DNA from 3 places in the Listeria farberi genome. Region 3 is predicted to be linked to each of the others. Evidence: predicted binding sites of a transcription regulator. Region 3 holds the regulator's gene; each other region holds the start of a gene.

Region 1 (3,219 bases), on a different contig from region 3:
AGTAATCACATAACTATTGGTTAAGAAATTTTTACTTTGCTTTTACAAATTCTGCTGATTTATCGCCAGCTTGACGTCCAAAAATAATGATTTCAGCAACAGAATTCCCACCGATACGGTTTTCACCGTGTAAGCCACCAGTTACTTCTCCCGCAGCAAATAGGCCTGTGATTGGTTTACCGTCTTTGTCTAAAACTTCTGTATTTGTATTGATTTTTACGCCACCCATTGTGTAATGAATTCCTGGGCCGATTTTGATTGCGTAGTATGGAGCTTTGGATAAATCATTATCCATTGCGGTTGTTCTACCAAATGCTTCGTCTTTTTTGTTTTTAACGCTTGCATTCCAAGTGTCTAATGTTTTCGTTAGTTCTTCTTTTGGAACATTGATTTTGCCAGCTAATTCATCAATTGTTTTACCTTCTTCAACAAAGCCCATTTCTTCGTATTGCGCGATTGCCTTTACGCGATCTTTTACGCCTGAATCGAATATTAGGTATGCGGATTTTTCTGGTAATTTATTGATAGAAGCAGTTACGTTATCACGTGTGTCTAATTCGTTTCCGAAACGTTTACCTTCTTGAGAAACTAAAATCGCACCTTCACCGCGGACAGCTTCACCGATAAGGTAAGATTTTTCTTGTTGAACGGTTGGGTGAACTTGAATTTGGTCCATATCTACAGTTGTTCCGCCAAGTTTTTCAATCATTTTAATACCGTCGCCAGTACTTCCTTCTTGGTTCGTTGTTACGTATCCTTTTAAGTCTGGACGTTCTTTTTCAATCATATCTTTATTAGCACCGTAACCACCAGTTGTAACAACTACTGCATCCGAGCTAATGGTTTTTTCGTCTTTATTGTTTAGTTTTACTTTCACGCCAGTTACTTTTCCGTCTTTTTGTGTGATTTCTTTTACGTCTGCGTTAACGAAAACTGGGATTTTTTGTTCTTGCACATTTTTTAGTAAACCGTCTACTAAGTATTTACCAACAGCTGAGCCATCTTCAGGACGATGCGTACGTTTTTCGCTCATTCCGCCTGTGATAGTTAAGTTATTTAATTTAATATTCATAGAGTCTAACCAATCAATTGCACTAGCGGAGTTATCTACGAAGAAACGAAGCATTGCTTTGTCGTTAGTTCCGTGACCGCCTTTTAATGTTTCTTCATAAAACTTGTCGTTGCTATCATTAATTCCTTGTTCTTTTTGGAATTTAGTTTCAGAGGCATTCATACCAGAAGAGGCTTTCATTGTGTTTCCACCTGCTAGTGGCATTTTTTCAAGAATTACTGGGTTCATACCTTTCGCTTTTGCTTCTAGTGCTGCTGACATTCCCGCGCCACCTGCACCAACGATAACAATATCGTATTTATCTTTTAATTCGGATGGATCTGTGTAGCTTGTTTTTGATGCTCCAGATGTTACTTCTGTTTTTTCTTTTTCTTTTGTTTTTGCCGAGTCACTTTTACTTGTGTTATTACTGCCACAACCTGCGATGATTAGTGCAAGTGATAGTAGCATAATGAGAGTTGTAGCTAACCTTTTTTTCATGTTTTTTACCTCCACTTTTTTTAAAAAATTTCCCTTTGCCAAACAGTTTGTGATTATATTAACATATTATAACATTAATTGAGACTTCTTTATAGGGTATCTGTAGGATTTCTTGAATTAAGAAAACAAGGAATTTACAGTTTTTTTAAATGACGAAAATGTTTTTAGTAACCACTCCTCATTATTTCGACAAAGTGATATAATAGCAACATCAAATATTAAAGGAGCATCGCCATATGACGATAAAAAAGTATGAACCGCTTAATCTTTATTCAAACTTCAAAAAATCTGCTGAATGCTATCCAGAAATGCCCATCCATTTTGATGAAGAACTTGTTACTTTTCCTGAATTAGGTCTTCACACCACTTACAAAAAATGCGAAGAAGCTATCATCCAAAAAGCAGCTCATCTACATAGATTTGGTGTGCGTAAAGAAGAAAAAGTAATTGTTTATAAATCTGCCAAATTCGATTCTTATATTTTAGCAGTTGCGATTTCTTATATTGGTGCTGTACCAATTATGGTTTCCCCACACCTTCCAGCGTCCACTATTGATATTTTTGTAAATCGCCTTGATCAACCTTGGTTACTTTTTGATTCCGAGACTTCGGAGAAAAGCCATCAATTAAACAATTTGCCAGACGATAGATTGATCAACGCTGAACAATTATTCAAAGCCCCACTAGACGGCTATAGTTGTGAGCAAGAGGAATTACCAAAAGACACGATTGCTTACATGACGCATACTTCCGGGACAACGGGTGTACCAAAATTAATTGCCCATTCCGCGAATTCGATGGGTTGGAGAACGAAATACCAACGACGCATTCTCAATTTCATCAAACCAAGAGGACTTGTAGCTTTCCATATCTCACCTGTTCATTCTCGGTTTAACATTGGCGTTTCATCCTTGATGTCGCTTGGTTTCCCGCTGCTACCAATTGCTAATCCTTCCAAAGCGAATGTGGAAAAAGTACTACGTGAATATAAACCATATGTGCTTGAAACCCATCCAAACCATTTTGTACAATGGGCTTCCCTTGCTCGTGAAAAACCGGATGTTTTCCAAAGCATTAAATTTTATCATTCTACATTTGATGCGATTAACAAAGAAACTATGGCGGTTTTCCTTCGTACTTCTGAATATAAAAAACCGATTTTCTTACAAATTTATGGGCAAAGTGAATGTGGTCCGATGATTTTACGTGGTCATACACTGCAATCCATCGAAACGCTAAATGCGCGTGATATGGGAATCGGGGTTCCTGGTTTAACAGAAGTTCGGATTGTGGACCAAGATGGTAATCCAGTTCCAGCTGGTGTTAGTGGCAATATCCAAATGCTTTCCAAAGGTCGCGCGCTTACTTATTATAAAGAAGAAGCTCGTTTTGAAGAAAATGTGTACGGACCATGGTGGGACAGCGGTGATTACGGTATGAAAGATGAACAAGGTAGGTTGTTCTTGCAGGACAGGCAAGTGGATTTAGTCGAAACAATCGATAGCACGCTTGCAATTGAAGATAAACTGCTTGATACACTCACTTTCTTAGATGAAGTAGTTATTATCCGTGGTGAAGGCGGTAGCCCGCAACCAATTATCGCTGTTCATGATGATAAAGAAATGAACTGGGATGCATGGTGGAAAGCTATTTCTGATTTACCACAT
Region 2 (3,219 bases), on a different contig from region 3:
TGAACCCATTGTAAAGAAATGATGGACCCAAACTAGGAAACTTAGTAAAGAAATAACTACCATCGCAGCAACCATTGCCGGATAACCGAATAATTTTTTCCTGGAGAACGTAGAGATAATTTCTGAGAAAATACCGAAAGCTGGCAAAATAACAATATAAACTTCCGGATGTCCCCAAACCCAGAACAAGTTGGCCCACATCATTGGGAGCCCGCCATTCGTGAGCGTGAAGAATGCTGTCCCAAACAATCGGTCAAATGACATTAATGCAAGCGCTATTGTTAAAACTGGGAAAGCAAAAATAATAATCAAACTTGTAATTAATGAAGACCAAGTAAACATTGGCATTTTCATCAACGTCATACCTTTTGTACGCATTCGTAAAATCGTGACGAAAAAGTTAATCCCCGTCATCAGCGTACCAATACCAGCGATTTGAACACCTAGAAGATAGAAGTTAATTCCATATCCAGCGCTAAAATCTGTCGCAAGTGGCGCATAGTTTGTCCAACCAGCATCTGGCGAACCACCAATTACGAATGATAAGTTAAATAGCATCGCTCCCATAAAGAACGTCCAAAAACTCAAGTTATTTAAAAATGGAAATGCTACATCGCGCGCACCAATTTGAAGTGGTACTGCAATGTTCATCAATCCGATAATAAACGGCATCGCCATAAATAAAATCATAATCGTTCCATGTGTAGAAAATACTTCATTGTAATGCTGTGCGTCTAAAAATTTCATGTCCGGTAAAGCGAGCTGGGTACGCATCATTAGCGCATCCACACCACCACGGAAAAACATTAAGACAGCAGCAAGCAAGTACATAATACCAATTTTTTTATGATCAACGGAAGAAATCCACTCTTTCATGAGCCACTTCCATTTTTTTGTATAAGTTAGTAACGCAACAACACCAATACTTACCAGTACGATAGATATCTGTGCACCTAAAATCATTGGGTCGCCAGTTACGATAAACTCATTCCATTTCATGTCTTATGTCCCCCCTTTAGTTCCCTGCGTCATCCGATTCTTTTTTATTAAATTCATTTGTTTGAATATCTTCTTCCATTTTCTTCATTTCGTCTTCGCGGTGTTTGTCCTCATGGTAACCTTCGCCGTTTTTAATAATTTGTGGCTTCATATCATGTCGCTCAAATTGTGGATTAGTTACTGTAACAGGACGAACTGGAAGCATAGGTTCATCAGAAATGGTTGATTTTGTGTTTGGATTATGTGGATTTGTCATCTCATAACCAAAACGTTTGTAGGCATAGAAAACATACTCTGGATCAGCTGCTACATCAACAAATGCTAAATGCGTACCAGAATAAGTTTTTTTCTTAGAGCTTCCAGGAATTAAAAGACGATCATATATGTCTTGTGTAATAACTGGTGAGCTTGCTTTCGTTTCTTTTGCCCATTTTTTAAAATCTTTTTCAGATTGAGCTATTACATCAAAGCGTTGATCCGCAAAACCTTCACCGTTGAAGTTTGCGTTACGACCTTTATACGTACCAACTTCATCTGCTTGTAAATACAAACTCATTGTCATTCCTGACATCGCATATTTTTGTCCACCTAATTGTGGTACCCAAAAACTTGTCATCGTATCTGCAGAAGTTAATTTGAATAATACAGGACGGTCTGTTGGAATGTTTACATAGTTCACTGTTTCAATTGACTCATCTGGATAACTAAAAATCCATTTCCAGTCTGCACTTGTCGCATAAATAACAATTGGATCTTTATGCGAAGTCACTTTAGGCGCTTCTTCTCCTGCATAAATTGTTTTTACAGTTGGAATAGCTAGAGCAATAACGATAGCAACTGGAATCAATGTCCAAAAAATTTCTAGTTTTTTACTACCATGCATATCTGGCTCATAGTTTGAAATGTCTTTCCGTTCGCGGTATTTAACCAACATAATCGTAAATAATACAAAAATCGTCAAAACAATAACCAGCATAAATATAATCGAATAAATTATTAAGTCCGACTGACCTTTAGCAACTGGCCCTTTTGGATTAAGTACCGTCAAGTCACCACAACCACTTATAAGGCCGGTAACCCCAAGTAGTGCCGTAAGCAGCAAAGATTTAAGTACCTTTGACACCCGAATCCCCTCTTTTCCTTTTGATGTTTTCTAATGTGTATTTTTGCGCAAAAATACCATTACCGGAGTGCTGAAAGAAGCTTGTTAGAACTCCTATGTAATTGAAAAAATGCTTTTTCTATGTGATTCTTTTAAAAAGCTCACAAACTTTTTCTGAATTGATTAGCATTTTCAGAATCACTATGTTCATACTCTAACTCATTATATCTGATTTAATACCTTAGTTCAAAAACCTGATATATTAAATATTTCACAAACTTTTATTCTGTTCACTATTCCCTTGATTGTGAAATTTAAAACAAAAAAAGCAACAAACAATTTATCTTAGTTTGTTGCTTAAATTTTATTCAGTAATTTGTACTCTCCCCGTATGGAAAGGTAAATGCTTAATACCAAGTTTTTCCCACTCATTTACGAGTTTTTCGGCTAGTTCTTTCGTTTTCGAGAAAGCTATTCCGCAGTCGCCGCCACCAGAGCCAGATGATTTTCCTGCACCACCCATGTTTTCGGCTGAGTCCGCTAGTTCTTTTAATAAGCTGGTTTCAATATTTACGCCAGCTTTTGTTCCGAGTTCTTGGAGAATGCGACGATTTTCTTTAATAGATGAATAAAGCAATTCCTCATCTTTCGTATGGAAAGCTTGAATTATTTGCTTCATAATCTCATTATTTCTAGTTAAAAAATGTTGATAATTCTTGCTATCTTCTTGCTTAAATGCATGAATTTGCGAAACTAGTTTTCCGGTACTTACAGGTGTGCCCGTCCAACCTACAGAAAAAGTCGGTACTGGTTCTTCTAATGTTTCGATTTGAAGCATTGGCCACGGTTCTTTCATAAACCATTCGAGCGATTTATAAGCTAAACGATGCTTCACCCACTCCTGATCAAACGTGGTATAAGCAATCCAGCCACCATACATACAAGAAGCAATATCACCACAAGAACCATTACCTTGCACGACTAGATGCGAAAGGGCAGCTAGTTTGAATTTTTTAAGCATTGATATTTCTGGATAAAATTTCGTCATTAGTGCGTTGATTACAGCAACTGTTGCCGCTGCGCTTGAACCTAGTCCATATTTTGCGCCAGAATGGTCG
Region 3 (3,219 bases):
TTACAATTGTATTAGTTTATTTATTATTATTATTTTCTGCGTCTGTTGGGATTCCAGTTGTTCAACATCTTTTACTTAGTACGACATCCCTTTCTCAAGAAGATGCTGCATCGTATGGAATGGTTATTTGGTCGATATTCTCTAATCTATTATCACTTGCGATTATTATTCCGATGCTCTACAGGAAACCGAAAGAAAATAAAATAGAACTTGGAGAAAAAACGAAACCGCTTCTGAGTATTGTTTGGATTATTGGAGGTGTCATTGGATTATACGTGGCACAAATTATTTGTAGTATTATTATTACAATGATTTCTGGGGATTTAAGTAATTCTGCAAATACGGAATTACTAGTTGATTTAACTAGATCAGCACCTATCTTCTTGATTTTCATTTCTGTTCTTGGGCCAATTTTAGAAGAGCTTGTCTTTAGAAAAGTAGTTTTTGGTGGACTAAGTAATGTGATGAATATTCATGTAGCTGCGGTTATTAGTTCGCTTTTCTTTGGATTACTTCACGGAGATATCTCCTTTTTACTTACTTATTTTGTTATCGGGCTAATTCTTTGTTTTCTTTATACGAAAACGAAACGAATTGCCGTTTCGATGGGTGCACATATTTTAATGAATACCATTGTTTTGCTCGTGAGTCTTGGAATCATTGGAGGATAATATGAAAAATTCATTGATAAAGCAAAGTTTTCTTTATTTTGCGCTTGGTCTTGTATTTGTCTATTTCGTTATTGTTCGAGTGGCTGAGTATGGTTATGACCTTGTTGCCTATATACTCATACTAATGATGTTAATTGATTTTGGTATTGGTATTGGCCTTATTATCACTGGGCTTAAAAGACGTAAAAAAAACCTGTAGAAAGTAAGTGTTGCTTACCTTCTACAGGTTTTTTTATTCTGTTTTCGCTGGATAGTTTTCTAGGAAATAGATTAACGTTTGTAATTCTGTTGTAAGATCGATATGGTGTACACGAACTTGTTTTGGAACGCTAATACGAGCTGGTGTAAAGTTTAGAATACCTTTCACATCTGCTTCGATTAAACGATCTACTGTTACTTGAGCTTCATCAGCTGGAACTGTCAAAATAACTACTTCCACACCATTTTCACGAACAATTTCTTCCATATCATTTAAGTGATAAATTGGAATGTCTTGTTGAACACTACCTACTTTCGCTGGATCCACATCAAATGCAGCAACGATTTTGATATTATTATTTTTCATGAAATTATAATGTAATAATGCTGTACCAAGGTTACCTACCCCAATTAGTGCAACATTTGTCTGTTTGTCTTGACTAAGTGTTTTACTGAAAAAGTCGAGTATGTAAGAAACGTTATACCCGTATCCTTTCTTACCTAAAGCGCCAAAGTACGAAAAATCACGTCGTATAGTCGCTGAATCAACTTTCACCGCTTCACTTAATTCCGCAGATGATACTCGTTCCTTACCTGATTCATCTAGGTATTTCAAGTAACGATGATATAATGGTAAGCGTTTTGCTGTCGCTTGTGGAATTTTTGTTGTTTCCTCCATCATGCCTTCTGTCCCTTCTTCTTTTAAATTTTTTCTGAAGTTGAAGCTGTTGTGAACTGTACTTCCTTTCACATGCTTGCTTATATACTATAAACATTTCACAAGGAATGCACAAACTTTTTGCTCATGATTTTCAAGCAATAGTTTGTCCTGCAAAATATCTAGTGTTTTCCTTCTTTTCCATTCTACGCTAAAATCACAAATAATGCGAGTGTTTTCACAATCTATCTTCTACGTGAAGCTTTTCTTCTCTCATTGCGATTACTTGGCTTTTAAGATAAACTAGTAAGGAGAACGTTCGAGGAGAGAGATTATGATATTATTACAAGTTCAGCAAATTTCTAAATTCTTCGGTGCAGAAGTTATTTTAGATAATATTAAATTAGAAGTAAAAACAGGCGACCGCATTGCCCTAGTTGGTCGAAATGGTGCAGGTAAATCTACCTTACTTAAAATTATCGCTGGAAAAATGAGTTATGATAGCGGAACTATTTCCAAACCTAAAAGTGTCGAAATCGGCTATTTGGCTCAAAATACCGGCCTTGAATCCACGAAAACCATTTGGAATGAAATGTTAAGTGTTTTTGATTCGCTTAGAAAAATGGAAGCAGATTTACGCAAAATGGAGCTCCGTCTCGGGGAACCTGAGCTTTATAATAATCCGGAAAAATATCAAGCATTGATGACCGATTATGATACCTTACAACATACTTTTAAAGAAGTTGGCGGGTATACGTATGAAGCAGAAATACGCTCCGTTTTAAACGGTTTGCGCTTTTATCCAGAAGATTATGAAGTAGAAATTGCCTCACTCAGTGGTGGGCAAAAAACAAGGCTTGCACTGGCTAAGTTATTACTCGCGAAACAGGATATTCTTGTTCTCGATGAACCGACAAACCATTTAGATATTGAAACATTAGCTTGGCTAGAAACCTATTTGCAAAACTATCATGGTTCTTTACTTATCGTTTCTCATGACCGCTATTTCTTAGATAAAGTCGTTAACCAAGTATACGAAATTAGTCGCACAAAAATTGATCACTATAAAGGAAATTACAGTTCATTTGTTAGTCAAAAACAAGCAAAACTAGAACAGATGTGGAAAGAATTCGATAAACAACAAAAACAAATTTCTAAGCTAGAAGATTTTGTCGCAAGAAATATCGTTCGTGCTTCTACAACGAAACGAGCTCAAAGTAGAAGAAAACAATTGGAAAAAATGGATGTACTCGCTCGACCTCAAGGCGATGAAAAAGCGGCTCATTTTGGCTTCCAATTTGAAAAGCAAACTGGTAAAGATGTTTTAATGGTAGATGAATTAAGTATTGGTTACACAAAAGACAAGCGCATTGCTTCCAATCTAACGTTCGAAATGAAACGTCAAGATAGTCTAGCGCTCGTTGGTCCAAACGGAATCGGTAAATCTACCCTTCTTAAAACACTCATTCGCGATATTCCAGCTCTTAGCGGTGAATTCCATTTTGGAGCAGGTGTCAAAATCGGTTACTATGACCAAGAACAAGCCAAACTAACATCAAATAAAACCGTTCTAATGGAGCTATGGGATGATTATCCAGAATTAAATGAAGTGAACGTTCGAACAACACTGGGTAATTTCTTATTTTCAGATGATGACGTGCTAAAAAATGTCCAATCCCTTAGTGGTGGCGA

What was found. Region 3 encodes Rex, which represses fermentation and respiration genes when NADH is low (regulators of the CRP and FNR family bind a similar motif). Its sites were predicted from a motif close to TTGTGAAATATTTCACAA; they were not measured.
Region 1: a site for Rex is predicted at 1,600-1,617, ahead of HCB38_RS00700 (flavocytochrome c). Genes of this name have one in related genera too.
Region 2: a site for Rex is predicted at 2,361-2,378, ahead of qoxA (cytochrome aa3 quinol oxidase subunit II). Genes of this name have one in related genera too.

Annotation. Positions count from the first base shown of each region.
Region 1 covers NZ_JAARZL010000001.1:147,674-150,892, reverse strand. The annotation lists gene HCB38_RS00700 (flavocytochrome c) at 32-1,552, opposite strand; gene HCB38_RS00695 (class I adenylate-forming enzyme family protein) at 1,789-3,219, shown strand, end outside.
Region 2 covers NZ_JAARZL010000003.1:126,526-129,744, reverse strand. The annotation lists gene qoxB (cytochrome aa3 quinol oxidase subunit I) at 1-999, opposite strand, end outside; gene qoxA (cytochrome aa3 quinol oxidase subunit II) at 1,016-2,122, opposite strand; gene HCB38_RS09965 (phosphomevalonate kinase) at 2,466-3,219, opposite strand, start outside.
Region 3 covers NZ_JAARZL010000002.1:62,496-65,714, reverse strand. The annotation lists gene HCB38_RS07925 (CPBP family intramembrane glutamic endopeptidase) at 1-671, shown strand, start outside; partial or broken gene HCB38_RS07920 (DUF4305 domain-containing protein) at 673-877, shown strand; gene HCB38_RS07915 (redox-sensing transcriptional repressor Rex) at 904-1,551, opposite strand; gene HCB38_RS07910 (ABC-F family ATP-binding cassette domain-containing protein) at 1,862-3,219, shown strand, end outside.